Regions from separate parts of the Pantoea sp. KPR_PJ genome, predicted to be linked through region 3. Evidence: predicted binding sites of a transcription regulator. Region 3 holds the regulator's gene; each other region holds the start of a gene.
What was found. The regulator PhoB, encoded in region 3, activates phosphate uptake and scavenging genes when phosphate is short. The targets are predictions, from matches to a motif close to CTGTCATAAAACTGNCNNAT.
Positions count from the first base shown of each region.

Region 1: the regulator PhoB is predicted to act here: its motif matches at 8,410-8,429, upstream of pitA (inorganic phosphate transporter PitA).
Region 2: the regulator PhoB is predicted to act here: its motif matches at 6,626-6,645, upstream of serA (phosphoglycerate dehydrogenase).

Region 1 covers NZ_JABMIK010000007.1:82,871-93,508, forward strand. Annotated here, with positions in the region: gene rnz (ribonuclease Z) at 1-862, shown strand, start outside; gene HP564_RS15130 (23S rRNA (adenine(2030)-N(6))-methyltransferase RlmJ) at 864-1,706, opposite strand; gene prlC (oligopeptidase A) at 1,932-3,974, shown strand; gene rsmJ (16S rRNA (guanine(1516)-N(2))-methyltransferase RsmJ) at 3,983-4,735, shown strand; gene HP564_RS15145 (hypothetical protein) at 4,844-5,089, opposite strand; gene uspA (universal stress protein UspA) at 5,518-5,955, opposite strand; gene uspB (universal stress protein UspB) at 6,377-6,712, shown strand; gene pitA (inorganic phosphate transporter PitA) at 6,757-8,259, opposite strand; gene HP564_RS15165 (NAD(P)/FAD-dependent oxidoreductase) at 8,503-9,687, shown strand; gene HP564_RS15170 (hypothetical protein) at 9,855-10,052, shown strand; gene HP564_RS15175 (hypothetical protein) at 10,054-10,638, shown strand, end outside.
Region 2 covers NZ_JABMIK010000006.1:77,028-87,665, forward strand. Annotated here, with positions in the region: gene ubiI (FAD-dependent 2-octaprenylphenol hydroxylase) at 1-594, opposite strand, end outside; gene ubiH (2-octaprenyl-6-methoxyphenyl hydroxylase) at 608-1,786, opposite strand; gene pepP (Xaa-Pro aminopeptidase) at 1,783-3,105, opposite strand; gene HP564_RS13940 (YecA family protein) at 3,157-3,735, opposite strand; gene zapA (cell division protein ZapA) at 3,906-4,235, shown strand; RNA gene ssrS (6S RNA) at 4,275-4,458, shown strand; gene HP564_RS13955 (5-formyltetrahydrofolate cyclo-ligase) at 4,534-5,127, shown strand; gene serA (phosphoglycerate dehydrogenase) at 5,205-6,443, opposite strand; gene rpiA (ribose-5-phosphate isomerase RpiA) at 6,724-7,383, opposite strand; gene HP564_RS13970 (LysR family transcriptional regulator ArgP) at 7,610-8,515, shown strand; gene HP564_RS13975 (oxidative stress defense protein) at 8,582-9,316, opposite strand; gene argO (arginine exporter ArgO) at 9,459-10,082, opposite strand; gene mscS (small-conductance mechanosensitive channel MscS) at 10,208-10,638, opposite strand, start outside.
Region 3 covers NZ_JABMIK010000003.1:161,455-172,092, forward strand. Annotated here, with positions in the region: gene HP564_RS09220 (SbcC/MukB-like Walker B domain-containing protein) at 1-3,081, opposite strand, end outside; gene sbcD (exonuclease subunit SbcD) at 3,078-4,277, opposite strand; gene phoB (phosphate response regulator transcription factor PhoB) at 4,473-5,162, shown strand; gene phoR (phosphate regulon sensor histidine kinase PhoR) at 5,177-6,490, shown strand; gene HP564_RS09240 (PstS family phosphate ABC transporter substrate-binding protein) at 6,509-7,444, shown strand; gene HP564_RS09245 (cobalamin-independent methionine synthase II family protein) at 7,608-8,711, shown strand; gene brnQ (branched-chain amino acid transporter carrier protein BrnQ) at 9,113-10,432, shown strand; gene proY (proline-specific permease ProY) at 10,501-10,638, shown strand, end outside.

The DNA.
Region 1 (10,638 bases), on a different contig from region 3:
CAACGTGACCTCGATTGCGTTTACCCACTCACCGCGCGGCGATACCTGGCTGTTTGACTGTGGTGAGGGCACCCAGCTTCAGTACATGCGCTCACCGCTGAAGCCGGGCCGCATGAACAAGATTTTTATTACCCACCTGCACGGCGACCATATTTTTGGCCTGCCGGGTTTGCTGACCAGCCGCTCGATGGGCGGCATCAGCGAGCCGCTGACCCTCTACGGCCCGCAGGGCATTAAGCAGTTTGTGGAGACCGCGCTGTCGCTGAGCGGTTCCTACACCGACTATCCGCTGGAGATCGTTGAGATTGAGGCGGGGCCAGTGCTGGATGACGGCCAATTTCGCGTCAGTGCCTGGCCGCTGGTGCATCCGCTGCCCTGTTTCGGCTACCGTATTGAGCAGCACGACAAGCCGGGCGTTCTCGACGCTGCGCGTCTGAAAGCAGAAGGTGTGCCGCGCGGTCCCTGGTTTCAGCAGCTAAAGGCGGGCGAAAGCGTGACGCTGGAGGATGGACGCATCGTTAACGGCGCGGAGTATCTCGGCCCGGCAACGCGCGGCAAAACCCTGGCGATTTTCGGCGACACCGCACCGACGCCAGTGGCGCTGCAGCTGGCAGCAGAGGTCGATGTGATGGTGCACGAAACCACGCTGGAGGCGGCCTTACAGGAGAAGGCTAACGGACGCGGCCACTCCACGACGCTTCAGGCGGCGCAGGTGGCAAAAGAGGCGGGCGCAAAGCGCCTGATCGCTACGCACTTCAGCTCGCGCTACTTACCGCGTGATATGCAGCGTCTGCTGGATGAGTGCCGCTCGGTGTTTCCCGCCACCGAGCTGGCCTCAGATATGGCGGTATTTACGCTGTAACTTACTCAGGCACAATCTGCGTTACGCTGGTGTGACCGGTTCCGCCTGGCACCAGTTTTTTGTGCAGCCAGGGCAGCAGATCGTTCATCTGCTGCGCCAGTTTCCACGGCGGGTTAATCACAATCATACCTGAGGCCGTCATGCCGCGCTGATCGCTGTCCGGACGCACCGCCAGCTCAATCTGCAAAATGTTACGGATGCCGGTCGCTTCAAGATCGCGCAGCATGTGTTTGATCTGCTGGCGCAACACCACCGGATACCACAGTGCGTAGATGCCAGTTGCGAAGCGTTTGTGGCCTTCCGCGATCGCTTTTACAACGGCCTGATAGTCGCTTTTCATTTCATAAGGCGGATCGATCAGAATCAGGCCACGGCGGGTTGGCGGTGGCAGCTTCGCCTTCAGCTGCTGATAGCCATCGGCGCGCTCGACGCGGGCACGGTTGTCTTTCAGAAACTCGCCGCGCAGCAGCGGAAAATCGCTGGGATGCAGCTCGGTAAGCTGGAGTTTGTCATCTTCACGCAGCAGGTGACGGGCAATCAGCGGCGAGCCGGGGTAGTAGCGCAGCGTGCCATTGGGATTAAGATCGCGAATGGCGTTGAAGTAAGGCTTCAGGAGCGCCGGCGCGTCCGGCTGCTGCCAGATGCGGGCAATACCCTCCAGATACTCACCGGTACGCTCGGCGTGTTCGCCGCTCAGCAGATAACGGCCTGCGCCCGCATGGCTGTCGAGGTACAGGAAGGGTTTCTCTTTCTCTTTCAGCGCGCTGATGATCAGGCTCTGAACGGTGTGTTTCAGCACATCGGCATGGTTACCGGCGTGAAAACTGTGGCGATAGCTCAGCATAACAGTGGGGATTCCGCGGTTGGCGTAAAAAAGGCGTACTGCAAGTGAGCCAGATTATACCTGCTGAAGGGGAAAATTGCTGGCCGATTCTCAGTCATGGTGCCGCCTGAGCCGTTTCTTCACCGCTCAGCCTGGCTGGCATTGATTTTCGCTACACTTAGCCGCATGTTAGTACGATTGCGTTGCGCGCGCTGCGCGCCCCATACATTGAACAAGGACTGCGCTATGACCAATCCATTACTCCAGCCTTTTACGCTTCCGCCTTTCTCCGCCATTCAGCCTGAACATGTGGTGCCTGCCGTCACCGAGGCGCTGAACGAATGTCGCGCAGTGGTGGAAAAAGTGGTGGCACAGGGCGCGCCTTACACCTGGGACAACCTGGTGCAGCCGCTGGCCGAAGTAGACGATCGTCTTGGCCGCATTTTCTCGCCGGTAAGCCACCTCAACTCGGTTAAAAACAGCCCGGAGCTGCGCGAAGCTTACGAGCAGACGCTGCCGCTGCTCTCTGAATACAGCACCTGGGTTGGTCAGCATGAAGGGCTCTACCAGGCGTACCGTAATCTGAAAGAGGGCGAAAGCTTTGCCGCGCTCGACGTGGCACAGCAGAAAGCCGTGGACAATGCGCTGCGCGACTTTGAGCTGTCTGGTATCGGCCTCGATAAAGAGAAACAGCAGCGCTACGGCGAGATCGCCGCGCGCCTCTCTGAACTGGGGTCCGCCTACAGCAATAACGTGCTGGACGCGACCATGGGCTGGAGCAAGCTGATTACTGACGAGAGCGAACTGGCCGGTATGCCGGAAAGTGCGCTGGCCGCAGCCAAAGCGCAGGCTGAAGCGAAAGGGCAGGAAGGCTGGCTGCTGACGCTGGATATTCCCAGCTATCTGCCCGTGATGACTTACTGCGACAACGCCGCGCTGCGTGAAGAGATGTATCGTGCTTACTCTACGCGCGCGTCAGATCAGGGGCCAAACGCCGGTAAATGGGACAACGGCCCAATCATGGCGGAAGAGCTGGCGCTGCGTCATGAGCTGGCGCAGCTGCTGGGCTTTGACTCCTACGCCGATAAGTCACTGGCGACTAAAATGGCAGAAAATCCGGCGCAGGTGCTCGACTTCCTGAACGATCTGGCGAAACGCGCCCGTCCGCAGGCGGAAAAAGAGCTGGCGCAGCTGCGCGCATTTGCCCAGAAAGAGCACGGCGTCAGCGAACTTAACCCCTGGGATCTCACCTATTACGGTGAAAAACAGAAGCAGCACCTCTACACCATCAGCGACGAGCAGCTGCGTCCTTACTTCCCTGAAGCACGCGCCGTTAACGGCCTGTTTGAGGTGGTGAAGCGCATCTACGGCATCACCGCCAAAGAGCGCACCGACGTTGATGTGTATCATCCCGACGTGCGTTTCTTCGATTTGTTCGATGAGAGCGGCGAGCTGCGCGGCAGCTTCTATCTCGATCTGTATGCGCGCGAGCACAAGCGTGGCGGCGCATGGATGGATGACTGCGTCGGCCAGATGCGCAAGGCTGACGGTACGCTGCAAAAGCCGGTTGCCTATCTGACCTGTAACTTCAACCGCCCGGTAAATGGCAAACCCGCGCTTTTTACCCACGACGAAGTGACCACGCTGTTCCACGAGTTCGGTCACGGCCTGCATCATATGCTGACGCGTATTGAAGCGCCGGGCGTATCCGGTATCAGCGGGGTGCCATGGGACGCGGTCGAACTGCCGAGCCAGTTCATGGAAAACTGGTGCTGGGAGCCCGACGCGCTGGCCTTTATCTCCGGCCACTATGAAACTGGCGAGCCGCTGCCTGAAGCGCTGCTCGACAAAATGCTGGCGGCGAAAAACTACCAGGCGGCGCTGTTTATCCTGCGCCAGCTGGAATTCGGCCTGTTTGATTTCCGTCTGCATGCCGAGTTCGATCCGACGAAGGGAGCGCAGATCCTCGACACGCTGCGTGAGGTGAAAAAGCTGGTGGCAGTGGTGCCGAGCCCGGAATGGGGTCGTTTCCCGCACGCCTTTAGCCATATCTTTGCGGGCGGCTATGCCGCTGGTTACTACAGCTACCTCTGGGCGGACGTGCTGGCGGCAGACGCCTACTCGCGCTTTGAGGAAGAGGGTATCTTCAATCGCCAGACCGGGCAGTCGTTCCTTGACAACATCCTGACGCGTGGCGGATCCGAAGAGCCAATGGAGCTGTTCAAACGCTTCCGTGGCCGCGAGCCGCAGCTGGATGCGATGCTGGAACATTACGGCATCCAGGGATAAGGGTTGCAGTGAAAATCTGTTTAATTGATGAATCGGGCACCGGTGACGGTGCCTTATCACATCTGGCGCAGCGCTGGCAGCTTGAGCATGACGATGCGTGCCTGCTGGCGCTGGTGCAAACGCCTACCCATCTTGAACTGCGCAAGCGTGACGAGCCGAAGCTGGGCGGCATCTTTGTCGACTTTGTCTCCGGGGCGATGGCGCACCGTCGTCGTTTTGGCGGCGGGCGCGGCGAAGCGGTGGCGAAAGCGGTTGGCGTAAAGGGAGGCTACCTGCCGGACGTGGTGGATGCGACCGCTGGCCTGGGACGTGATGCCTTTGTGCTGGCAGCCATCGGCTGCCGCGTGCGGATGCTCGAGCGTCATCCGGTTGTGGCGGCGCTGCTGGATGATGGATTAACGCGGGGCTATCAGGATGGGGAGATTGGCGGCTGGCTGCGCGATCGTCTGACGCTGATCCATGCCCCGAGCGCACAGGCGCTTGCTGAAATTACGCCTGCGCCGGACGTGGTCTATCTCGACCCGATGTATCCGCACCGGCAGAAAAGCGCCATGGTGAAGAAGGAGATGCGGGTGTTTCAGTCGCTGGTGGGGGCCGATGAGGATGCCGACGCGCTGCTGGAGCCAGCCCGTCGCCTGGCGAAGAAACGTATCGTGGTCAAGCGGCCTGATTACGCGCCGCCGCTGGCGGGCGTTGCCACGCAGTCGGCGGTGGTGACCAAAAGTCACCGCTTTGATATTTATCCTCCGCTTGGCGCGTAGCGGGTGCGCGGCGATCGTCAAAAAACAGCTAGCGCATCATCAATAAAAAAGCGTGCCTGAACAGCAGGCACGCTTTCATTAATTGCCTTTCAGCACTCAAGGGCTAAATCAGGCAATGAGCTTCGTCAGAAAGCCTGAAAAAGACAGCAGGCAAACCTGAGCGATACTCAGACTAAATGCTTTATAAGAAAGCCCAGTTTTTTCCGCGTTATCTGTCGATCCTTTCAGGGTTTCTACGGTGGTATCAAACAGACTGGAAACCTGCGTCAGAGCGGCATTCACTTCGCCCAGAAAGTCGGTCAGCCCTGCGCCGCTAACGGCAGAAATTCCAGCCTGGCTAATTTCTCTCATCATTAATATCCTTATTATCTGTCTGAGTCATCACTGAGTACTTTCCTGTATCAGAGGTATCAGGTAAAGCAGGCTGAATATCACGGCAGGCTACAGTAGCGTCCCTGGTAAAACGTGCATAAGTTCCTTTTCAACGTGACGGTTTAATCCGTCATGTCGGATTAAAGTTAGCAGGGTTTTAAGGCGATTATTTTGTGTCAGGATTTAAGGCCTTTATCAGGTTAACACGGCGTAGATATAGTTAATGCGCCCCGGCGAAACAGAGTGTCGCCTTTCAGCAAAGCGAAGGCCGGCGTTTTTAAAGATGAAATAAAAAAGGATGCTAATAATTTAACGCTGAGCAATATGAACAGATAACCTCTTTTTTCCGGTCAGCTCTCTTTGCCCGATAATCAGGAAAAAGCCGGCTTTCACCGGCTTTTCGCGCATGACTATTCGTCGTCTGCATCGCGCAGCGGAACAATCAGCATGTCGATATGCACCGTATTAATGAGCTGGCGCGCTGAGGACATCAGCTTGCTCCAGAAATCCTGATGATGGCCGCACACCACCAAATCGACATCATATTTTTTAATCGCATCCACCAGCACCTGGCCGAGATCGCCGCTGCCGCTCAGGGTTTCGCTGATGGGGTAACCCGCCGCATCGGACAGGCCGCGCAGAGCCGTATGCGTCTCTTCAGAGATGCGCTTCTGCATATCGCCCAGATTGACATCAATCAGGCCGGTATAGAGATCGGAATAGTTAACGTCGACGTGAATCAATGAGATTTTGGCGTCATAGGGGCGTGCCAGCGAAACGGCTTTATCGACCAGCAACTGGCTTTCCGGGGAAAGGTCTACTGCAATCAGGATATGTTTATAAGCCATGATATAACTCCTTTCACAAGATTCAGGATGGCAACCTGTCTTCCTGTCGCGTTATTGTCTGCGAAATCCTTTACGCGAACGGGCGATGTTTGTCACCAGATGTTCTGTCAGCTGTACCAACAGATTGTTGTTATGCCATAAGTATAGCGGTGACGGGTAACAAATGCTGATACAGGCGCTTCTGTTGTGAATAAGATCAAGGCTTATGAGCAGTTTCGCTGACCACGAACGAAAATCATCGCTGGAAAAAGTTTAAAATCTTCTCCTACACTACAAATTAACGGTCACTCTCACCTGGCGCTGGCCGTGCAGGCTTGTCAAAAAAAGATCAGTTCAGGTCATTCAGTGGTTGGCTTTTTTCCGCAGAGCAGGCGGCGTGGCTGCGCTGACGCTGTTTCTGCGGCTCCAGCCGGGAGGGTATATGATCAGCACTATCGCGCTTTTCTGGGCTCTTTGTGTCGTGTGTATTGTGAATATGGCGCGTTATTTTTCCTCTTTGCGCGCGCTGCTGGCGGTACTGCGAGGCTGCGATCCGCTGCTCTATCAGTATGTTGATGGTGCAGGTTTCTTTACCTCACACGGTCAGCCGAGCAAACAGGTGCGGCTGGTGCGCTATATCTGGGCAAAGCGTTATCTCGATCATCATGACGATGAATTTATTCGTCGCTGTGAGCGGGTGCGCGGTCAGTTTATCTTAACCAGCGCGCTATGCGGATTAGTGATCCTGAGCCTGATTTGCATGGCGATCTGGCACTAGAAAAAAAAGGGCGACTTATGTCGCCCTTTTACGGGTAAAAACGGTTATACCAGCTTCAGCGCCAGCCAGTAGAGGCAGCCTGACAGCACAATACATACCGGCAGCGTAAACACCCATGCCATGGCGATATTCTTGATGGTGCGGCTTTGCAGCCCGCCGCCATCGACCAGCATGGTGCCTGCAACGGATGAGGAGAGGATATGCGTGGTTGATACCGGCATCCCGGTGTAGCTGGCGATGCCGATAGAAACGGCCGCCGTTACCTGAGCCGACATTCCCTGCGCATAGGTCATGCCTTTTTTACCAATTTTCTCGCCAATCGTGGTGGCCACGCGACGCCAGCCGATCATCGTACCGATGCCGAGCGCCATCGCCACCGCCATGATAATCCAGACCGGCGCGTACTCGATGGTGCCCAGCAGATCGCCTTTCAGCTTGCCGAGGAAGCGCTTGTCGTCAGCACTGGTTTCCGGCAGCTTGGCGGTCTTATCAGCGGTATCTGCGATGCAGAGCAGCAGACGACGCATCTGGCTGCGCTGCTCAACGGTGAGCTGATCGTAGCTTAGCAGGTTGTTATTCAGCAGCCCCTGAGCACGCTGAATGGCCAGCAACGCACGCGCGCTGTCGCAGTGGAACTCTTTCGGGCCGCCTGGCGTCTCTTCCGGGGTCGGCAGAGCGGGCGGTGCCATCTGGATAATATGCGTCAGCGAGTCGCTATGCTGCTGATAGTATTGACCAAGATGATTAACCGCATCGCGGGTACGCGTAATGTCATAGCCGCTGGCGTTCATGTTGACGACAAAACCCGCCGGTGCGACGCCAATCAGCACCAGCATGATCAGGCCGATACCTTTCTGACCGTCATTAGCACCGTGTGAGTAGCTTACGCCAATAGCAGAAACAATCAGGGCGATACGCGTCCAGAACGGCGGCTTTTTCTTGCCGTCGATCTTTTCACGGTCTGCTGGCGTCATATGGATACGCGCCCGTTTTTTCGTGCCGCTCCAGTAGCGGCGCAGCAGGAAGATCAGGCTGCCCGCAATGACCAGGCCAACAATCGGCGACAGGATCAGCGACAGGAAGATATTAATCACTTTCGGGATATTCAGCGCATCAATGACCGAGGTGCCGGTCATTAATGCGTTGGTCAGGCCGATGCCGATGATAGCGCCAATCAGCGTGTGCGAACTGGAAGCCGGCAGGCCAAGATACCAGGTGCCGAGGTTCCAGATAATTGCCGCCAGCAGCATGGAGAAGACCATTGCCAGGCCATGCGCGGAGCCGACATTCAATAACAAATCGGTAGGGAGCATATGCACAATGGCGTAAGCAACGCTTAAACCACCAAGCAACACACCGAGGAAGTTGAACACGCCTGCCATTACTACAGCTAACTGCGCGCGCATCGCGCGAGTGTAGATAACCGTCGCAACTGCGTTGGCCGTATCGTGAAAGCCGTTGATTGCTTCATAGAACAATACAAACAGCAGAGCAAGAACCAATAACAGGCCGGTACTGAGGTCAAGACCAGCGAACAAATGTAGCATAAACATTACGCCATTTTTGAGGACATGAGCGCGGCGCATTATCCGCGACAACGCCCACTATGGGAAAGCAAAATATAGTCTTGTTTTGACTTAAAAATATTGCGAAAGGCGCTGTTTTGGCCAAAAGGCCCTTAAAATGAAGCAGTTACATTATGACATATTTGCGACAAGTTTTTTGATGCTGGCATCGCGCAAAGTGGCCCTTTACAATCAGCGCCTCTCAATACAGGCAGGGTAGATGCAGTGGAAAAGTTTGACGTTATTATCATTGGTGCCGGTGCGGCAGGGCTGTTCTGCGCGGCACAGGCCGGGCAGCGAGGCCGACGCGTGCTGCTGTTAGATAACGGAAAAAAGCCTGGCCGCAAGATTCTGATGTCGGGCGGTGGCCGCTGCAATTTCACCAATATCTACACCGAACCTGCGGCTTACCTGTCCCATAACCCGCACTTTTGTAAATCGGCGCTGGCGCGCTATACCCAGTGGGATTTTATCGACCTGGTCAATCGCTACGGCATTGCGTACCACGAAAAGACCCTGGGCCAGCTCTTTTGCGATGACTCGGCGGCGCAGATTGTCGATATGCTGATGGCGGAGTGCGACAAGGGCCAGGTGACGCTGCGTCTGCGCAGCGAGGTGCTGAGCGTGACGCGCGATGAGGCGGGCTATACCCTGCAGCTGAACGGTACCACGGTGCAGGCAGAAAAGCTGGTGATTGCCAGCGGTGGGCTTTCAATGCCGGGACTGGGCGCAACGCCGTTCGGTTATAAAATTGCCGAGCAGTTTGGGCTAAAGGTTTTCCCGACGCGCGCGGCGCTGGTGCCCTTTACGCTGCATAAGCCCTTGCTGGAACGCCTTCAGGCGCTTTCTGGCGTCGCGGTGGACACCACTATCGAGGCCCAGGACGGTACGCTGTTCAAAGAGGCGATGCTGTTTACCCACCGTGGCCTCTCGGGACCGGCCGTGTTGCAAATTTCCAGCTACTGGCAGCCGGGCGAACATATCAGCGTGAATTTATCTCCTGCTACCTCGATTGATGAGTTTATTAACGTGCAGCGCGCCGCCCATCCGAATCTGAGCCTGAAGAACAGCCTGGCAAAGCTGCTGCCGAAGCGCCTGGTGGAGGTGTTGCAGGAGATGGAGCAGATACCGGACGTATCGCTAAAACAGCTCAACAGCAAACAGCAGGCGGCGCTGGTGCAGACACTGCATCAGTGGCGCATACAGCCTAATGGCACCGAGGGCTATCGTACGGCAGAAGTCACGCTGGGCGGCGTTGATACGACACAGTTATCGTCAAAGACCATGGAGGCGCGAGCGGTGCCGGGTCTCTATTTTATCGGCGAAGTGGTGGACGTCACCGGCTGGCTGGGCGGCTATAATTTCCAGTGGGCGTGGAGCGCAGCCTGGGCGTGTGCGCAGGCATTATAATCGTCAGCCAGGCTAAATGGCGTGAAAGCCAGCCAGGGCAAGCGGACGTTTAGCCAGCTACCGCTTCGCTAATTAACTGACCTGCAACACTTTTAGACGAATCTGCCTGGCGCGTTTGTCGGCGTGATTTCATACTTCTGTTTTATCACAGAGGAGATCCGCCCCCCATGCTCACCTTTTTGCGTTCCCTGTTTTCCAGCCCTGAGCGTTTTATCAGAGGCATGTCCCGTCAGGATATTAACGACTCCATCGCCGACGGCGATCGCATCATTATTGATGAAGACGGCAACGCTTCGGTCAACGTGCTGAGTGAGGAAGTGCATGAGGATTTCGCCCGTCATGTCGACACGTTAAAAGGAGTGTGAGATGGGAACGGCGATATTCATGGTGCTGATGGTGTGCGGCTACTGGTATACCAGTCGCGACCTCTCCAGCCGCTTTAAGGTCCGGCGTAGCATCGGCTGGGATGTCTATTTCCTGGTCGCGCTCTATGGCTGTATCTTCGTCTTACAGGGGATGCTGGCAACGGCCATCGTCTGGCTGATTCTGCTTATTATCTCCAGCACTGCCAATGCGCTACAGATGGTGCCAGGCGAACATCTTCGCTGGCAGATAGAGTTTATGAACTGGAGCTTTCTGGGCATTCAGGCACCGGTGGTGGTGATGCTGGCCTTTGCCGTACTCTTCTGCATGTACCGCTCTAACTGGTCAGAAAGCGCGCGACTGAACAGCAGCGGGCGCAAAGACCTCTATCAGCAGCTCTCTAAATCCAACGGCGTTGAACAACTGCTTTACCAGTGCATGCAGGAGGGCGAGCTGGCCTGGATCACCCTGAAATCGCGCCGCATCTATATTGGCATGGTACATGCGGCTACTTTTGAGTATGAAAACACCGCCAATATTGTGCTGATCCCAATGCTCAGCGGCTATCGCGACAGTAAAACCCTCAGC
Region 2 (10,638 bases), on a different contig from region 3:
ATGCGGTTTTTCGGTACGAATATTGGCGACCAGCGCGTGGTGATCGTAGTCCCAGAAGGTTAAGGGAATATCGGCTTTGTTGCGCAGCCATGAGTTTGCGCCGTCGGCAGCAATCAGCAGGCGTGCGGTGAGCATCTCACCGTTTTGCAGCGTTACAAACGCCTCGTTTTCGCCGAATGCAACCTGCTGAAGCTGTGCGGGTGCCATCAACGTTACATCACTACAGCGGCTGGCACGCTGCCATAGCGCGCTGTGAATCGCCGGATTTTCGACAATGTGCCCCAGATGCGTCAGCCCCTGCTGTTCGTCATCAAAGCGGATGGCGCCAAAGCTGTCGCGATCCCACACTTCCATACCGTGATAGGCACTGGCGCGGCGTGACAAAATATCTGACCAGACGTCAAGCCTCTGCAGCAGCCGTTCGCTGGCGGCATTGATCGCCGAAACGCGAATCGATGGCGCAGCGCTGGCATCGAAGTGCGGCTCCGCCGTTTTTTCCAGCACGGCGATACGTAGCCCACTGCCCTGTAAACCGCAGGCAACCGCCAGTCCGACCATGCCACCACCGGCGATAACCACATCAAAACTTTGCATCGGTGCCCCTTAGTTAACGCTTAACCCAGCCAAGCGTGCGCTCAGCCAGTTGATTTCGCAGCCCCGGCAGATGATCCATTGCCATTAGCCCCAGATTGCGGCCTGCCACAAGCGGCACATAGCGATTCGCAAACAGCCGCACCAGCCCGTCGGTAATACCAATCGTCGCGTCGCGGTCAGGCTGGCGACGCTGCTGGTAGTGGTGCAGCACGCCATAGCTCCCCACATCCTGCTGCTGGCGGTGCGCAGCCGCCAGCGTTTCCGCCAGTGACATAACGTCGCGCAGCCCCAGGTTGAAGCCTTGTCCAGCGATCGGGTGCAGCGTTTGTGCAGCATTGCCAACCAGCGCCAGACGGTGTGAAACCTGCTGCGTAGCGCTTTGCAGCGCCAGCGGGTAGCTTTCACGCTGGCCAGTATGGGTAAAGCGTCCCAGCCGCCAGCCGAACGCACGCTGCAGCCGGGTAAGAAACTCATTGTCGCTCCAGCGTTCAACCTCTTCACGTGCCGACAGCGGATGGCACCAGACCAGCGACAGACGATTATCCGCCATTGGCAGCAGCGCCAGCGGGCCGTGCTCGGTAAAGCGCTCAAAAGCGCGGCCCTGATGAGGTAGCTGGGTAGAGACGTTAGCGATAACCGCCAGCTGTTGGTAGTCCTCGCGCTGCCACTGAATGCCAAGCGAAGCGGCGAGCGGCGAGCGCGCCCCGTCGGCGGCCACCAGCAGTGCGCCTTCCAGCTGCTCGCCATTCTCCAGCGTGACCTGCACGCCCTCTTGCCTCCGCTGCGCATCCATCACGCGCGCAGGACAGCGTAACGTCACACCCGGCGCCTGCTGCAGACGCTCAAACAGCCGCTGCCCCACGTCGAAAAGCTCAACCACATAACCGAGCGCCGGGATTTGCCAGGAGGCCGCACTCATCGTGACAAAACCGGCATGTCCGCGATCGGAAACATGAATGTCAGTAATGGGCGTGGCGCATTTTTCAATGCTGCGCCAGAGGTTAATGTCAATCAGCTGCTGGCGCGTGCCGGCAGCCAGCGCGATAGCACGGCTGTCATAGCCTGGATGCACGCGGCTATCGGGCGCACTGTTTTCGATGAGCGTGACCGGCAGCTGACCTTGCGTGAGATGGGAGATCGCCAGCGCAAGCGTTGCGCCGGTCATACCGCCGCCGACAATGATAATGCTCATGCCTGACGCGCCGCTGCCATCAGCGCCTCGATAGCCTCTGCGTCTTTTACCACGCTGTCGGTGAGATTTTCGTTGCCCGTTTCGGTGATTAAGATGTCATCTTCAATGCGGATACCAATGCCGCGATACTCCACGGGCACATCGGCATCAGGCGCAATATAGAGACCGGGTTCGACGGTCAACACCATGCCCGGCTCCAGCAGGCGGTCGCGTGAAGGTGTGCCGTAATGACCGACATCGTGCACATCCAGCCCGAGCCAGTGGCTCAGGCCGTGCATAAAGAACGCGCGATGCGCCTCTTCGGCAATTAACGCGTCCACGTCGCCCTGCAGGATGCCGAGATCGACCAGCCCGCTGACCATGATACGCACAACGTCCTCATTGACCTCGCGAATACTCACGCCCGGACGGAACAGCGCCAGCGCCCGGTAGAGTGAAGCCAGCACGATGTCATAAATGGCACGCTGCGGTGCGGTAAACTTGCCGCTTACCGGGAAGGTACGGGTAATGTCTCCGGCATAGCCATGAAATTCGCACCCTGCATCGATCAGCACCAGATCGCCGTCGCGCAGCTCACTCTCATTTTCGGTGTAGTGCAGAATGCAGGCGTTTTCGCCGGAACCGACAATGGTGTTGTAGGAGGGAAAACGCGCGCCATGACGGTTAAAGACGTAGTGAATTTCCCCTTCCAGATGATATTCAAACAGCCCGGGACGGCAGCTTTCCATTGCACGGGTATGCGCCAGCGCGCTGATTTCTCCGGCACGACGCAGCAGCGCTATCTCTTCCGGCCCTTTAAACAGACGCATTTCATGCACCCAGGGACGCCAGTCGGTCAACGTCGCGGGTGCGTTGAGATTCTGGCGAAAGCCACGGCGCAGTTTATCGAGCGCAGCAAAGACCAGCTTGTCCGTATCTGCATATTCACCCTGCGCGTGATAAATCACATCAAGTCCGTTGAGCAGCAGGTGCAGCTGCTCGCCAACCGTATCCCAGGGTAGCGCGCGGTCAACGCCTAATTTTTCAGGCGCAGCATCCTGGCCCAGCCGACGTCCAAACCAGATTTCTGCCGTCAGGTCGCGTACCCGGTTGAATAACACGCTGTGATTATGGGTGTCGTCACTTTTAATCAGCACCAGTAACGCCTGCGGCTCATTAAAGCCGGTGAAATACCAGAAGTCGCTGTGCTGACGAAACGGGTACTCGCTGTCATTACTGCGGGTCACCTCCGGCGCGGCAAATATCAACGCGGCGCTGCCCGGAGCCATTTTTGCCAGCAACGCCTGACGACGCTGCTGGAACGTGTCCAGAGAAATCATGTTTGCACTCCCTGTAGAAACGGGCACGTCCGCGCCCTGAGATACCTGGGCTTAGTGTAGCGTGGGTTTTTTCACTTCAGGAGCCGTCGGCTGAGGGCGATTGAAGGTGTCATGGCACAGCAGCGCCGCAACGCGCACATATTCAATCACCTCTTCCAGCGACTGCTCCAGCTCATCCTGATCTTCATCTTCGTCGTAGCCGAGCTGAGCAATAGTGCGCAGATCGTCAATTGCTTCGCCGGTTTCGCCAGTGACTTTATCCAGTTTAGGCTGCGTCACGCCCAGGCCGAGCAGAAAATGGTTCACCCACCCTGCCAGCGCATCGGCACGATCGAAAACGGTGATGTCTTCGTCATCTGGCAGCATAAGCTGAAACATAAATCCTTCATCTTCCAGCGTGTTAGCTGTGCTTTCGTGCAGTGCCTGAAGAGGCTGAGCCAGGCCTTGCGAAAACGCCATACCTTCGTTGGTGAGATCGTGCACCAGCGTTTTCCAGCTGTTGTCCTGATTGCCGCCGCACAGAATACCGCTAATCAGGCCATGCATTTCTGCTGGGGTCATCCCTACGCCCTGCTGAGAGAGCGCCGAAGCCAGCGCATTGTAATTGGGAGTTGCGTTCTGTAAAGACATAAGGATTCGTCGTCGTTGGCAGAATAAGTTCGTGTTATGCTACCACTAGCTGCCTCAAGGTTTCCAGAAAAGGGGTTGTAACTTATTTCGCGGGTCTATATAGTTGCCCGCCTCCCAGGGCATTGACAGCAAAGGGAGCTGCGGGCGAAGTAAACAGTCAGGAAGGTGGCATGTCTGCACAACCGGTAGATATACAAATTTTTGGTCGTTCATTGAGAGTGAATTGTCCGCCTGAACAGCAAGATGCGCTGAATATGGCTGCCGAGGATCTCAATCAGCGGTTGCAAGATTTAAAAGTTCGCACTAGAGTCACAAATACCGAGCAACTGGTGTTCATCGCCGCGTTAAACATCTGCCATGAGCTGGCACAAGAGAAAGTGAAAACGCGCGATTATGCTGCTAATATGGAACAACGCATCCGTATGCTGCAGCAGACCATAGAACAGGCTCTTGTTGAGCAAGGTCGCATAACTGACCGACCAGGTGCGAAGTTCGAATAATACTTTATGGTTGCTGTGATACAGTAACGGTGAAGTCCATTTTCTCTGAGATGTTTGCAAGCGGGCCAGTCCCCTGAGCCGATATTTCATACCAACAGAGTGTGGCGCTCTGTAACCTGTGAGCATGCTCGGTCCGTCCGAGAAGCCTGATGGTTGCGACGGCACATTCACCTTGAACCAAGGGTTCAAGGGTTACAGCCTGCGGCGGCATCTCGGAGATCTCTCTACCTTTTCTATCTGTTCTTCCCCGCACTGAATGATATAGTTGCTCAAACAGCAACTTGTCTGCGGGGTTCTTATGTCCCAGCCCTCCCCTCTCGATCGACACTCTGTTCGCCAGCACGTGCGCCATCTGCGCCGCGCCCTGACGTCGGAACAGCAGGAACAGGCCGCCGATCGTCTGGCGGAACACGCGGTTAATTTTGCTCCCCTTGCCAGCGCCGAGCATGTTGCGCTGTTTCTCTCAGTGGATGGCGAACTCAACACGCGCCCGCTGATTGCCAGGCTCTGGCAGCAGAAAAAGCAGCTCTATCTGCCCGTGCTGCACCCTTTCGCTTCAGGACATCTCCTTTTCCTGCGCTTTACACCTGACACGCCACTGGCGCTCAACAAGCTACGTATCCCTGAACCACCGCTCGATATTCGCCAGATGATTACGCTGGACAGACTGGATGTGATGATGGTGCCGCTGGTGGCGTTTGATGCAACCGGACAACGACTGGGTATGGGCGGCGGCTTTTATGACCGCACCCTGCAGAACTGGCGGCAGCACGGTTTTTTACCGGTTGGCCTGGCGCACGACTGTCAGCAGGTGGATCGTCTGCCCGCGGCTGAATGGGATGTGCCTTTACCTGCGGTGCTGACACCGTCCCGCCTGTGGCAGTGGGAGTAGCGGAAAAAGCTAAGGTGCGGAACAGTGTGACCGCCTGCGCGGATGCAGCAGGCGGCACATCATTATCTCGGGCTCAGTTAGTAGAGCAGACGGGCGCGGATGGTGCCCGGGATCGCTTTCATCAGCTGCAGTGCTTTATCTGCCAGATCCTGCGGCGCATCAATATCGATAACCACGTAGCCCATCAGCGGTGAGGTTTGCAGGAACTGTGCAGCAATGTTGATACCCTGCTCAGCGAAGATCTGGTTAATCGCCGTCAGAATGCCCGGACGGTTTTCATGAATGTGCAGCAAGCGGCTGGCGCTGGCACCATGCATCGGTAGCGACACTTCCGGGAAGTTGACTGCCGACAGCGTGGAGCCGTTGTCAGAATATTTTGCCAGCTTGCCCGCCACCTCAATACCAATGTTCTCCTGGGCTTCCTGGGTAGAGCCACCGATGTGCGGCGTCAAAATCACGTTATCAAACTCACACAGCGGCGAATTGAACGGATCGGTATTGGTCGCCGGTTCCACCGGGAAAACGTCGATTGCGGCACCCGACAGGTGTTTACTCGCCAGCGCATCGCACAGCGCCGGGATCTCAACGACGGTGCCGCGTGAGGCGTTGATCAGCAGCGCGCCCTTCTTCATCTGCGCCAGTTCCTGAGCACCAATCATATCCTGAGTGGACGGGGTTTCCGGCACGTGCAGGCTCACGACGTCACTCATATTGAGCAGATCGGCAAGATGACGCACCTGCGTGGCGTTGCCCAGCGGCAGCTTGTTTTCGATGTCATAGAAATAGACGTGCATACCCAGGCTTTCAGCCAGTACGCCAAGCTGCATACCGATATGGCCGTAGCCCACGATGCCCAGCTTTTTACCGCGTGCCTCAAAAGAGCCGACGGCATTTTTGTTCCAGATACCGCGATGCGCTTTGGCGTTCGCCTCAGGAATGCCGCGCAGCATCAGCAACATCTCACCGATGACCAGCTCAGCAACCGAACGGGTATTGGAGAACGGGGCGTTAAAGACCGGAATGCCGCGCGTGGCCGCCGCGTTAAGGTCAACCTGATTGGTGCCGATGCAGAAGCAGCCTACGGCAACCAGTTTCTCGGCTGCGGCAAAGATCTCTTCGGTCAGTTGGGTGCGGGAGCGGATGCCGATAAAGTGCGCATCGCGAATGGAGGATTTCAGCGCGTCGGCATCCAGCGCACCTTTGTGGAATTCGATATTGGTATAACCCGCCGCACGCAGGTTCTCAAGCGCACTCTGATGTACGCCCTCCACCAGCAGGAACTTAATCTTGTCTTTATCCAGTGATACCTTTGCCATTTCCCCGACCCTATTGTGATTTCAACAATGGCCGCCATAAGCGTGCCTTCTGTCAAAATATCAAAAATTACGCCTGCGGCAAGACAACCGTTTGCGGTGCTGGCAGCACGGGGCAGCCTGAGCCCAGCACATTGCCACAGAAAATCGGGAGCTGAGGGACGAACAAAGGATGAACTTGCTGCAGATAACGGTTATGTGACATAAGTCACCGAATTTAGCCGTAGTCAGAAAAGATGTTTTCTGCCAGGAAATAACCGGCGCGCCAGACGCGCCGGACAGATCATTTTTCGATGGTTTTTACGCCGTCTGGCGTGCCAATCAGGGCGATATCCGCACCGCGCGTAGCAAAAAGCCCCACGGTGACAACACCTGGCAGCGCATTGATGGTTTTCTCCATCGCAACCGGATCGAGAATACGCAGGTTGTGCACATCGAGAATGATATTGCCGTTATCGGTGACGACGTGCTGACGGTACTCTGGCAGACCGCCCAGCTTTACCAGTTCACGGGCAACGTAAGCGCGCGCCATCGGGATAACTTCAACCGGCAGCGGGAAACCTCCCAGCACATCGACTTCCTTAGATGCGTCAGCGATACAGATAAACTTGTCCGCAACCGCCGCCACGATTTTCTCGCGCGTCAGGGCTGCACCGCCGCCTTTGATCATCTGCATCTGCGGGTTGATCTCATCCGCGCCATCAACATAGATCGCCAGATCGTCGATCTCATTAAGATCGAAAACCGGAATGCCCAGCTCTTTTAGCTTTAACGTTGAGGCTTCCGAGCTGGAGACCGCACCTTCAATCTGATGTTTCATGGTGGCAAGCGCATCAATAAAGTGCGCGGCGGTGGAACCGGTGCCGACGCCGACAACGGTGCCCGGCTGCACATATTTCAGTGCAGCCCAGCCTACGGCTTTTTTCAGTTCATCCTGGGTCATGGTATGTTTAAAACCTGTGCGACAACGAAGTGGGCGTAGTATAAAGCAACGCTTGCCGAATGTGCGCGGCTGTTTCGGCTGGAATTATCGCTTTGGAAGCCAGCCCGCAAAAACGGCCGGTGCTGCTGCGTTTCTGCGGCGCGCTCTGCGGAAAAATCGGTGCGAAACGCGTCGGATGTAATTTTTGTGGCATAGTAACGCCCATCCTGAAGGAGAGAAAACAACAATGAAACGCCCCGATTATCGAACGCTTCAGGCGCTGGACGCAGTGATTCGCGAACGCGGTTTTGAGCGCGCCGCACAGAAGTTATGTATTACCCAGTCAGCTGTATCCCAGCGCATAAAGCAGCTGGAAAACCTCTTTGGCCAGCCGCTGCTGGTGCGTACCGTACCGCCGCGCCCCACCGAACAGGGGCAGAAACTGCTGGCGTTGCTGCATCAGGTTGAGCTGCTGGAAGAGGAGTGGCTGAGCGACGAAAATGGCGGTACGACGCCCCTGTTACTGTCGCTGGCGGTTAACGCCGACAGTCTGGCGACCTGGCTGCTGCCTGCGTTGAAAGATGTGCTGGCAGATTCGCCAGTACGCCTCAATTTGCAGGTTGAGGATGAAACCCGTACTCAGGAGCGTTTACGCCGTGGCGAAGTGGTAGGTGCAGTCAGTATTCAGCCGCAGCCGCTGCCGAGCTGCCTGGTGGATCAGCTTGGCGCACTCGACTATCTCTTTGTCGCTTCGCCTGAGTTCGCAGCGCGCTATTTCCCTAACGGCGTCACGCGTTCGGCGCTACTGAAAGCGCCAGCGGTCGCCTTCGACCATCTTGACGATATGCATCAGGCTTTCCTGCAGCAGAATTTCGACCTTTCGCCGGGCAGTGTGCCTTGCCATATCGTTAACTCGTCAGAAGCCTTTGTGCAGCTGGCGCGACAGGGATCCACCTGCTGCATGATCCCGCATCTGCAAATTGAGCGTGAATTAGCGGCTGGTGAGCTGCTGGATCTGACGCCAGGCCTGTGCCAGCGCCGCATGCTTTACTGGCACCGCTTTGCGCCGGAAAGCCGCCTGATGCGCCGCGTCACCGATGCGTTAATTTCTCACGGCCATCGCGTGCTGCGCCAGGATACGCTGGCAGCCTGATCAGCAGGCGGCCAGATAGCGGGAACAGACCCGCCATAAAAAAAGGGCGCCAGGCGCCCCTTATTCTTACTGCGCAGGTGTATTCGGCTTGAGGTCGAAGACCACATCCACCTGATCGTCAAAATGAATACTTTGCTGCTCATAGGTCTGCTGCGCGGACGTGTCCGCAGACTGCGCCGTCGCTTTATACATGCGCGCCATCGGCATGGGCTGATAGTTCGCAACGTGATAGCGAATGCTGTAAACAGAGCCAAGTTTAGCGTCAAAGCCTTCCGCCAGCGCCGCCGCCTGCTGCCTGGCATTGTCAATCGCAGCCTTCAGCGCCTGCGCCTTGTAGCTATCCGGATTCGTCACGCCCAGCTCCACCGAGCGAATCTCGTTCAGGCCGCTCTTCAGCGCACCGTCCAGTAATTCGTTCAGCTTATCCAGCTGGCGCAGCGTGACCTGCACCTGGCGAACCGCCCGGTAGCCCTTCAGCACCGATTTGCCCTCTTTGGTGTAGTCATACTCCGGCTGGGTGCTGAGATTAGCGGCATCGATATCTTTTTTCTCAATGCCGTTTTTCTGCAGGAAATCAAAATACTGGGCAACGCGATCGTCAGCCTGTTTTTTAGCATCCGCCGCGTCTTTTGATGAGACATTGACCACAATAGAGAGCGTGGCGATATCCGGTCGCGCATCAACGGTTGCCTGGCCCGACGTTACCACATGCGGGCCGTTCGGTAGCTCACCCGCCAGGGCGCTGAATGGCAGCGCCGATGCGCTCATCATGGCGACCAGCGCCAGTGCTTTCAGTTTCACGAAAGTCCTCCTTGAAGTCTCTGTTTTGCTGCGGCATCAAAGACGCAAGCTTGAACGCAATAGTGTGCATTGCTCAGAGCGTTTTATACCGTAAAAGTTCGTACTTTGCTTATCCTGTTCTGCTGCTTTCAGACAATTCAAATCAGATATTCGCTATCCCCTGCCGTGCCAGCTGACTGGCGATGATCCACATTACGGCACCGACCAGCAGATTAATCACCCGCTGCGCCCTGGCCGTACGCAGGCGAGGCGACAGCCAGGCTGCCATCACAGCCAGCCCAAAGAACCAGATCACTGACGCGCTGATGGTGCCCAGAGCAAACCAGTGGCGCGCCGTCTGGGTGGGAAGCTGACCGCCCAGGCTGCCCAGCACCACGAAGGTATCAATATAGACATGCGGATTGAGCCAGGTGACCGCCAGCATTGTGGCGACAATCCGCCATCGGCTCTGCTTTAGCTCACTGCCGGTTGCCAGATCGACCTGGCCGCTAAAAGCCGTGCGCAGGGCGTTCCAGCCATACCACAGCAGAAAAACAACGCCAGCCCAGGTAATAAGCATCAGCAGCAGCGGTGACTGATGGAGCAAGGTGCTGCCACCGAAAATACCGCCACAGATGAGGGCAATATCGCTCAGGGTACAGAGCGACGCCGTCATCAGATGGTATTGACGCCTGACGCCCTGATTCATGACAAACGCATTCTGCGGTCCCAGCGGCAGAATAAGCGAGGCCCCAAGAGCAAGCCCTTGTAAATATATGGATAACACGGGATTTTCCTTACATCGGTGTGATGCAGGCAGTATAGTGAAGCGAGATTATTAGCGGAAATGCAAAGATTTAATCGGGCATTAGAGCGGGTAATACAGGCGGCACGAACGCCGCCCGACAGAGATTACTGCGCCTTCACTTCTGTTTCAGGCTGCCTGACGCGATGCAGATGCACATCCATCTGCGGATAGGGGATACCGATACCCTTCGCATCCAGCGCACGCTTAAAGTTTTTCAGCAGATCCCAGTAGACGTTTTGCAGGTCACCGCTGTTGCTCCAGCAGCGCACCACAAAGTTCATTGATGAAGCTGCCAGCTCGTTAAGGCCAACCTGCACGCCTCTGTCCTGCAGAACGCGCGAATCGTTTTTAACCACCTCTTCCAGCAACGCAATGACCTCATCAACATCCGCATCATAGGCAACGCCAATAATAAACTCATTACGGCGCACGGGCTCACGCGAGAAGTTAACAATGTTGCCGGTAATGATTTTGCCGTTCGGCACTACAACCATTTTACCGTCCGCGCTTTTTAGCGTGGTGGAAAAAATCTGTA
Region 3 (10,638 bases):
CGCTTCGCCCTGCTGGCGCGCATTGTCACGCAGCGCAAGGCGTAGCTGCTCCAGCTGCACTTCCAGCGTGGCGAGGCTTTGCGCCTGGTTATCGGGCTGACTCTGCTGATGCGCGGCACGGCGCTGCGTCAGTTGCTCTCGCTGACTCAGCCACGTCTGGCGCTGCTGATCAAGCTGCTGTAGCCGCGTGCGCAGCGTTCGTGCCTCTTCTTCTTCAAGCAGTGCGGCGCGCAGGCTGGCCTCATCGCGAAAGGATGCCGCAGCCAGTGCGGTGACCAGCCGCTGCTGTGCCGTGCTCAATGCCTGGCTAAGAGCATCCTGCTGCGCCTCCAGCTCCGCCGCGCGGCCACCCAGCAGGCTGAGCTGACTCTGGCTCTGCTGCAGCGCCTCCAGTGCCGCGGCGAGCGTGCTCTCCTGCTGCTGCAGCTGCGCCTGCATCTGCCGCCGCGCGTCGGCGACCTCGCGATTGCCGAACAGCGCCTGACGCTGTGCACGCTGCTGCGCCAGAGCGGTTTCGGTTTGTGCATGCAGCTGGAGCAGGGCGTCGAGCCGCTGCTGTTCGCTTGCCACGCGCTGTTGCAGGCTGCTGCACTGCGCGTCAGCGCGCGCCAGCTGCGGCTGGAGCGTGGTAAGCAGCTGCTCACTCTCATTCCAGCGCTGCCAGCGCTGCTGCTGCTGCTGTAGCCAGCCGTCACGCGCTGATGCCTCGGGCAGGGCGAGACCGGCCTCGGTCAGCGCCTGATGCAGGGCCTCGCTGCGCTGCTGCCCGCCGCGCCTCTCCTGCTCAATACGCTGCGCCAGCGTAGCCGCGCTCTCTTGCAGGTTAGTAAGTGTTTGCTGGGCCAGCAGATGCTGCTGCTGATGCTGCTGGAGCGCCTGCTGATGTTGCAGGTATTCATCTTTTACCTGCTGGCGCAGGCGAGCGGCAGCTTCCTGCTGGCGGGCAAGCTGCTGAAGCGACTGCTCTTCACGACTCTGCTGCTGTTGCCAGGCGTCGAGCGCAGCGCTGTCACCAGCAGAAAATGTAAGTGATAACTCACTCTGTAACGCTTGCCACTGCTGATTTACTCTGTCGATTTGCTGGTTTTCAGCCGCCAGCTCATCGCGCAGCCGCTGCTCTTCAGCCTTCGCCAGCTTAACGGCTTCGCCTTTCTTAATTCCCTGTTCGCGCAGTGCCTCCACCCGCTGCTCCTGCTCCGCTCGCCGCCGCTGATTGTCACTTAGCTCCAGCGTGGCATAGCGCTCTACCGCCGGATGCTGGCAGGAGCCGCAGAGCGGGCAGGGCTGCTCTGGCTCAAGACGGGCGCGATAGGCTGAAAGATCAGCGATATGCTGCTCCAGTTCGCAGATCTTGCTGATGTCCGCCAGCGCGCTCTTTTCCCGCGCAAAGGTGGTACGCAGCGTATTGAGCGCTTCTTCATCCTGCTGACGCGATGTTTCCAGCGCGGCGAGGCGCTGCTGCTTTGCGGTAAGCTGTTGTTGCAGCGGTGCCCACTGCGAAGCGAGGACCGCCAGCTGCTGGCGCAGTGGACGGCTCGCCTCAAATCTGGCCAGATGCGCCTGTAATGTCTGCGCCGGATGTGCCTGCTCCAGCCCGGCGAGCGCCTGCTCCGCTGCCTGAAGCGCGCTGGCCGCGCGGCGCTCCGCCTGGCTGAGCGGCTCTGCCTGCTGAGTGAGCCTGGCGATCTCCGCCTGCTGCCGGATCAGCGCCTGCTGCTGCTGACGTTGCTGCGCGTTGAGGCTCTCCAGCACGCTTTCCTGCTGTGCGAGCTGGGCAAAGCGCTCCTGCCACAGCGCCAGCGACGCTCCCCACTGCGGCAGAGTGCCCTGTGCCGCGCGCCATTGCTGCTGTTCTGCCAGCGTGGCGTATAGCTCGTCGCGCTGCGCTACCTCATTTTGTTGCGCGATCTGGCTCTGCCTCAGGCTCTGCTGCTGCTGGTCAGCTTCGCGCTGCTGCTGGACCGACTGCGCATGCAGCGCGGCAATCTGCTGATCCAGCGGGATGATCTGCTCTGTCAGCAGCGTTTCCTGCTGTTGCTGCTGGCGCAGTGCAGCCTCGCGTGCGGCCTGTGCCTTATCCCGATGCTGCCGGGCGCTCTGCATCTGCTGCTCAGCCACCTGGCGCTGCGCACTGAGCTGCTGTTGCGCCTGCTGCAGCTGTTGCTGTTGCTGCAGCAGGCCGTCACGCTGCTGCAGCTTGTCGCGTAGCTTTTCTGCCGGCTCGCTGCGCGCCAGGCGCTGACGATCTGTCTCGGCGGCGGTCCACGCCTGCTCCGCCGCCTCAAGCGCTGTTTGCGCGGCCTGAATATCGCTCTCCAGCTGCGCGGCCTGGTTTAGCCACTGATGCTGGTGGCGCAGTTGTTCACTCTGCTGAGTAAGTACCTGCTCCGCTTCGGTTAGCGCGGTCAGCTGCTGTTGCAGCGCGGCACGCGCCTCGGAATCGAGAAGCGCCATTGTCCCGGCACGGCTGCGCAGATTTTCCAGCGCCTGCCGTGCCGTCTTGTGCTGCTCATAAATCGCCACCGAAATTTGACCGTAAATTTCAGTGCCGGTCAGCTCTTCCAGCAGCTCGGCACGTTCGCCGGGCTTCGCGTTGAGAAAGGCGGCAAACTGCCCCTGCGACAGCATCATGGAGCGGGTAAAGCGCTCGAAGTCGAGTCCCGACAGCGACTCAATCAGCCTGAGCTTGTCGTTGACCTTGTCGGCAAAAATCTTGTCGTCCGCGCAGCGCGCCAGCTCAACGCGCGGTGCCTGGAGTTTGCCATCGGCCGCACCACGTGCGCGGTTCTGGCTCCAGAAGGCGCGCCAGGCCTCGCCCTTGATCTCAAACTCCACTTCAGCAAGGCATTCCGCAGTGTCGCGCGTCATCAGCCCGTTTTGCGTCTGCGACAGAACGCCGAGACGCGGCGTCTGGTGGTAGAGTGCCAGGCAGATGGCATCGAGCAGGGTCGTTTTGCCCGCGCCGGTCGCGCCGGTAATCGCGAACAGACCATTGCTGGCAAAGGGTTCGGTGCGAAAGTCGATAAACCATTCGCCCTTCAGCGCATTGAGGTTCTTAAAACGTAGCGTCAGGATTTTCATTCGCTCTCCTCGAGGGATGCCAGCGTCGCGCGAAACAGCGCGCTGAGCCGTGCCTGCTGCGATTCATCCATATCCTCTGCCAGCGCGACGCGGCGGGCGAAAACCTCTTCCACCTTCAGCTCGCTCAGGGTTTCATTTTTTAGCTGCGCCAGGCTGTGCTGTCGCTGCTCTCGACTGCGACGCAGCAGCAGCACCTCGACCGGCAGATCGGCGGTCAGCGCCTCGACGCGGCGCTGCAAATCACTGAGGAACTCCTGGGTGGTGACTTCAATATCGAGCCAGACTGCTTTTTCACCCTGGTGCGCGGCAAAGGGCGCAAGCTGATCTTCAATCTGCGCCAGCGAGCCTTTTAGCATTTTCATCGGCTGGAACAGCGGAACGGGTAGCGGCGTGACGGCCCGCAGGCCAGACCGGTCCAGCTCCAGCAGAAATACGCTTTTTTCACTGCCCAGCTCATCAAAACTGAGTGGAATGGGCGAGCCGCTGTAGCGAATATGATCGCTGTTGGCGACGCGCTGCGCACGGTGGATATGGCCGAGCGCCACATAGTCAACGTCGGGAAACGCTGACGCGGGAAAGGCGTCCAGCGTGCCGATATAAATATCGCGCACCGAGTCGCTTTTGCTGACGCCGACGGTCGTGAGGTGGCCGGTGGCGATCACCGGTAGCGCCAGCGGATGCGCGCGTGCCGCTTCGACGCTGTGCTGGTAGTGCGCGGCTATCGCCTCCATCAGGCTGAGCTGTTTTTCGCGTCCTGACTGGCCCGCGCGGCTACGCAGAATATCGCGCGGCCGCAGATAGGGGATGGCGCACAGCAGCGCGCCGGGCTCGCCCTGACGCGTGTTGAGCAGCAGCAGGTTATGGTCCGCCTGCGGCGTGGTGATAACCTGCGTGTTAAGACAGGCGAGCAGCGCCCGCGACTCGTTAAGCGTTGCCACCGAATCGTGGTTGCCCGCCAGCACCACCAGCTGGCAGCCGGTGGGCTGTAGCGCCACGACGAACCGGTTAAACAGCTCGCGGGCATAGCTTGGCGGCGTGCCGCTATCAAAAAGATCGCCCGCCACGATCAGGGCATCAACCTGATGCTCTTCAATGCGCGCCAGCAGCCAGTCAAGAAAGGCCTGATGCTCGGCCGCCCGGCTTTTGTTATAGAAAAACTGACCGAGATGCCAGTCCGCGGTGTGAATGATGCGCATAAAACTCCCTGCCGTAACGGTTTGCCGGACGATTATAACGGCTATGCCACAAAAGCAAAAAAAGCCGCTGTTGCGCGCATACCGCGATATTAAAGCGCTGATTAAGCCGCTATGTTTTTCATAAAAGTGTCATAAATCTGACGCATAATGACGCCGCATATAACGGTGACAGTGGTTACATCAGCAGGAGTTACAATGGCTAAGCGCATTTTGGTTGTGGAAGATGAAGCCCCTATCCGAGAAATGCTGTGTTTCGTTCTGGAGCAGAATGACTACCAGCCCATTGAGGCCGAAGATTATGACAGCGCGATAGGGAAACTGATCGAACCCTGGCCAGATCTGATTCTGCTGGACTGGATGCTGCCGGGCGGTAGCGGCATTCAGTTTATCAAACATCTCAAGCGGGAAGCGCTGACCCGCGATATTCCGGTTATGATGCTGACAGCTCGCGGTGAAGAGGAAGATCGCGTGCGCGGTCTGGAAGTGGGCGCGGATGATTACATTACCAAGCCGTTCTCACCTAAAGAGCTGATGGCGCGCATCAAGGCGGTCATGCGCCGCATTTCGCCGATGGCGGTGGAAGAGGTGATCGAGATGCAGGGACTGAGCCTGGATCCGTCGTCACACCGCGTGATGTCAGATTCAACGCCGCTGGAGATGGGGCCAACGGAATACAAACTGCTGCACTTTTTTATGACCCACCCGGAGCGCGTTTACAGCCGCGAGCAACTGCTGAACCACGTCTGGGGCACCAATGTTTATGTTGAGGATCGCACCGTTGACGTTCATATCCGTCGCCTGCGCAAGGCGCTGGAAGTTTCCGGCCACGATCGCATGGTTCAAACCGTGCGCGGAACGGGGTATCGTTTCTCCGCCCGCTATTAAACGGAGTCTTTACCGTGCTGGAACGACTCTCCTGGAAGAGGCTACTCTCTGAGCTGGCGCTGGCCTGCCTGCCCGCGCTGATTATCGGCCTGATTATTGGCTATCTGCCCTGGCTGCTGCTGGCCAGCGTGCTCGGCATTATGTTCTGGCATTTCCATAATTTAATGCGGCTGTCGCACTGGCTATGGCTGGATCGCACCATGACCCCGCCTGCCGGACGGGCGAGCTGGGAACCGCTGTTTTATGGTCTCTACCAGATGCAGATGCGCAACCGGCGGCGGCGGCGCGAACTGGGCAACCTGATTAAGCGCTTTCGCAGCGGTGCCGAAACCCTGCCCGATGCGGTGGTGCTGACCACCGAAGAAGGCACCATTTTCTGGTGCAACGGGCTGGCGCAGCAGCACCTTGGCCTGCGCTGGCCAGAAGATAACGGGCAGAACATCCTTAACCTGCTGCGCTATCCCGAGTTTTCCCGCTATATCCGCCAGCGCGATTTCAATAAGCCGCTTACGCTGATCCTCAATAACCAGCACCATATGGAGTTCCGCGTCATGCCCTACAGCGAAGGGCAGTGGCTGATGGTGGCGCGCGACGTCACGCAGATGCATCAGCTGGAGGGGGCACGCCGTAATTTCTTTGCCAACGTCAGCCATGAGCTGCGTACGCCCCTGACGGTGCTCCAGGGGTATCTGGAGATGATGAACGATTCGGTGATGAATGAGCGTTCACGCGGTAAGGCGTTGCAGACCATGCAGGAGCAGACGCGGCGCATGGACAGTCTGGTGCGCCAGCTGCTGACGCTGTCACGCATTGAGGCGGCACCCGCCATCGATATGAAAGAGACGGTCGATGTGCCGATGATGCTGCACCTGCTTCAGCGCGAAGCGGAGACGCTGAGCGGCGGGCGACACGAGATCCATTTCCACACCGATCCCCACCTTAAAGTTCGCGGTGACGATGATCAGCTGCGCAGTGCTATCTCCAACCTGGTGTATAACGCCGTTAACCACACGCCAGAGGGGACGCGCATCGACATCAGCTGGCTTCGTAACCGTCAGGGCGCACAGTTTAGCGTCTGCGATAACGGACCGGGGATCGCTGCTGAGCATCTGCCGCGCCTGACGGAACGCTTCTATCGCGTCGATAAGGCGCGCTCGCGCGCGACCGGCGGCAGCGGGCTGGGACTGGCCATCGTCAAGCATGCGCTCAGCCACCATAACGCGCGGCTGGAGATCACCAGTCTTCCTGACAAAGAGACCTGTTTTAGCTTCACGCTGCCGTCAAGGTTGATCGCCAGCGCGGGGTTGCAGGAGAATGCTCTCCATTAACCGTTAATGGAATTTTTTATGCACCCCAGGCTGCTGTTGCTCTCCCTGTTTATGCCCGCCGTGGTGCTGGCGACTGCGCCTTCGCCTGAAATGCTCACCGGTAACCTCAGCAGCGTGGGTTCTGACACGCTGGGCACGCTAATGATGCTGTGGAGCGAGGATTTCAGCACGCTGGCACCGGGCGTTAACCTTCAGGTGCAGGCGTCAGGCTCTTCGACGGCACCGACAGCGCTGGCCGCCGGTGCCGCCCAGCTCGGCCCGATGAGCCGCCCGATGCAGGCAGAAGAGCGGCAAACCTTTCAGGCACGCTACGGCTATGCGCCGCTTGCCGTGCCGGTTGCGCTCGATGCGCTGGTGGTGGTGGTAAATCAGCGCAACCCGCTGACGCAGATCGACGCGCGCCAGCTGGATAGTATTTTCTCAGTGACGCGCCTGTGTGGCGCGACGCAGGTGCCCGCGCGCTGGGGCGATGTAGGAGGGAAGCAGACTGACTGGGCGTTGCGACCGATTCAGCGCTACGGGCGCAACTCGGCGTCGGGCACCTGGGGCTTCTTTAAGCAGCAGGCGTTGTGCAACGGCGACTTTCGCGCTGACGTGGCTGAGTTTCCCGGCTCAGCCGCGGTGGTGCAGGCCGTTGCCGCCAACCCGCGCAGCATCGGCTACGCCAGCTTTGGCTTTCACCTTAGCGGCGTGAAGATGCTGTCGGTGGCGGAGGGGCAGGGCAGAGCCGTTGCGCCCGATGCTGACTCTATCCGCAGCGGCCGCTATCCCTGGGCGCGCCCGCTCTTTATCTACGTGAACAAGCCGCCCGGCAAACCCTTGCCCCCGCTGGTAAATGCATTTTTACATCAGGTGCTCTCACCTCAGGGACAGCAGCGTGTAAGCGAGGCGGGTTATCTGCCGCTCTCCGCAGCGCAGCGCGAGCAGGCGCTGGCCGCCATTGACGCTCGCTAGGAGGCATCATGAATTTTTTTCATCATCGCTGAAATTTCTTCTGTTGCACATCGGGCCGACTCATGTCACTCTGCATTCAGACGTTTAGCCATCCAGATGGCTGTACATAACTTTGCGAAATTATTCCCTGAGGTGATTAGTCTCCAGGGTGCCAGGAGTAGAGATGACCACACAAATTGCCCCGTTCCGCGCCGATACCGTCGGCAGTTTTCTCCGTCCCACCGCCATTAAAAGCGCACGCGAGCAGTACGCTGCCGGCGCGATCGATAAGACTCAGCTGACCCGCATCGAAGATGAAGCGATTCGCGATGTGGTGAGCAAACAGATCGCCAGTGGCCTTCAGGTTGTTACTGACGGGGAGTTTCGTCGCGCATGGTGGCACTTTGACTTCTTTGGCGGGCTGGACGGCGTTGAGCTGTTTGAAGCGGAGCAGGGCATCCAGTTTAACGGCGTGCAGACCAAAGCACACGGCGTGCGCGTGGTGGGCAAGCTGGGATTCAGCGACCATCCGATGCTGGAACACTTCCGCTTTCTGAAAAGTATTGCGGGCGACGCGGTGCCAAAAATGACCATTCCCAGCCCGAGCGTGCTGCATTTTCGCGGTGGCCGTAAGGTAATTGATGAGACGGTCTATCCCGATCTGGCCGACTATTTTGACGATCTGGCTGAAACCTATAAAACGGCAATTAACGCCTTTTATGAGGCGGGCTGCCGCTATCTGCAGCTGGATGATACCGTCTGGGCCTACCTCTGCTCAGAAGATCAAAAGCGTCAGATCCGCGAGCGCGGCGACGATCCTCAGCAGCTGGCGCAAACCTATGCCCGCGTGCTGAATAAAGCGCTGGAAGGCAAACCGGCCGATCTCACCGTGGGCCTGCACGTTTGTCGCGGCAATTTCCGCTCTACCTGGATCTCTGAAGGCGGCTATGAGCCGGTGGCAGAAATCCTGTTTGGCGGAGTGAATATCGATGCTTTCTTCCTGGAGTATGACAACGAGCGCTCCGGCGGTTTTGAACCTCTGCGCTTTATCAAGCCTGGCCATCAAAAAGTGGTGCTCGGCCTGGTCACCACCAAGAACGGCGAGCTGGAAGATCCGGCGCAGGTGAAAGCCCGTCTGCAGGAAGCGGCGAAGTTTGTCAGCCTGGATCAGATCTGCCTCAGCCCGCAGTGTGGTTTTGCCTCTACCGAAGAGGGCAACAGCCTGACCGAAGAGCAGCAGTGGGCGAAGATCCGTCTGGTGGTCGATATCGCTGGCCAGGTGTGGTAAAGCTGTAAACTTATGCAAACAGGCGCGTAAAACGCGCCTTTTGTGCATGAAAAAGGGTTTCAATGCTGAAATTTCTTATGCTATGGATGAAAAATAAGCACATCATCTGATGTCCTGCGTTGATATAACCGTGGTTTTCACTGCTTTTGCCCGGTTTTGCGTCATATCCTTCCGGTTTTCCGATCCCGTATTGCCTTTCTTCGCTATAAACGTTCTACTTACGGCCGTTGTCGCATCATCCCACTTGTGAACAGAACAAAATCAGCTCAAATCACCTGCGCGACACGATTACAGCAAGCATAATGCTCTGGCATTGCAGGCTAAGTCGTTGTCAACGCGCGGTTTGGGGACAACGTAAACCCAACTTCCACCGCAACATTCGTTACAGGCTATACAGTTGTATGACACACCGTTTAACCTCGAAGGACATTCTCGCGCTGGGCTTCATGACGTTTGCCCTGTTTGTTGGCGCGGGTAACATTATTTTCCCGCCGATGGTCGGTATTCAGTCAGGCGAGCACGTCTGGACTGCCGCTATGGGCTTCCTGATTACCGCTGTGGGTCTGCCGGTTATCACCGTTGTTGCGCTGGCGCGCGTAGGCGGCGGTATTGACGCGCTCAGCTCGCCAATCGGCAAAGCGGCGGGGCTGGTACTGGCGACCGTCTGCTATCTGGCCGTGGGACCGCTGTTTGCTACCCCGCGTACCGCGACCGTATCCTTTGAAGTCGGCATTGCACCGCTGACGGGTGACGGCGCGCTGCCGCTGCTGGTCTACAGCGTGATCTACTTTGCGCTGGTGATCGGCATTTCCCTCTATCCAGGCAAGTTGCTGGATACCGTGGGCCATTTTCTGGCTCCGCTGAAAATCATTGCGCTGACGGTGCTGGGCGTGGCCGCGCTGCTCTGGCCAGCGGGCACGGTCGCGCCTGCGACCGCAGATTATCAGCGCGCGGCGTTCTCCAGCGGTTTCATCAACGGCTATCTCACCATGGATACCCTTGGCGCGCTGGTGTTCGGCATCGTTATCGTCAATGCGGCGCGTTCGCGCGGCGTTGAGAGCGCCAGCCTGCTGACGCGCTATACGGTACTGGCCGGTCTGATTGCCGGTATTGGCCTGACGCTGGTCTATCTGAGCCTGTTTAAGCTGGGTAACGGCAGTGGCGCGCTGGTTGAGCAAGGTGCAAACGGCGCGGCGATCCTGCACGCCTATGTTCAGCAGACCTTTGGCGCAACGGGCAGCTTCTTCCTGGCCGCGCTGATTTTTGTCGCCTGTATGGTGACGGCGGTGGGCCTGACCTGCGCCTGTGCGGAATTTTTTGCGCAATACCTGCCGTTGTCGTATAAAGCACTGGTCTTTATCCTGGGGCTGTTCTCCATGGTGGTGTCGAATCTCGGCCTGAGCCATCTGATCCAGATTTCAATTCCGGTGCTGACGGCAATCTATCCACCGTGCATTGTGCTGGTCGTGCTGAGCTTTACCCTGAACTGGTGGAATAAGAGCAGCCGCATTATTGCGCCTGCGATGCTGGTCAGCCTGATTTTTGGCATCATTGACGGTGTGAAAACCACAGGTTTTAAAGATATGCTGCCGGCGTTCAGCCAGCATCTGCCGCTGGCGGATCAGGGGCTTGCCTGGCTACCGCCTGCGCTGGTGATGCTGCTGGTCGCGGCGATTGTGGATCGCGTTAAAGGACGCGAGCAGGTTACGGTTCACTCCTGATCACCACGGCTGTTTTTCTCTGACCACGGGCTTGCCCGTGGTTTTTCTTTTCACAGGTACAGGTTGTTATGCAAGAAACCAATAAGCTCAAACGCGGACTGAGCACGCGCCACATCCGTTTTATGGCGCTGGGATCGGCGATTGGCACCGGGCTGTTTTACGGGTCAGCGGATGCCATCAGGATGGCGGGACCAAGCGTGCTGCTC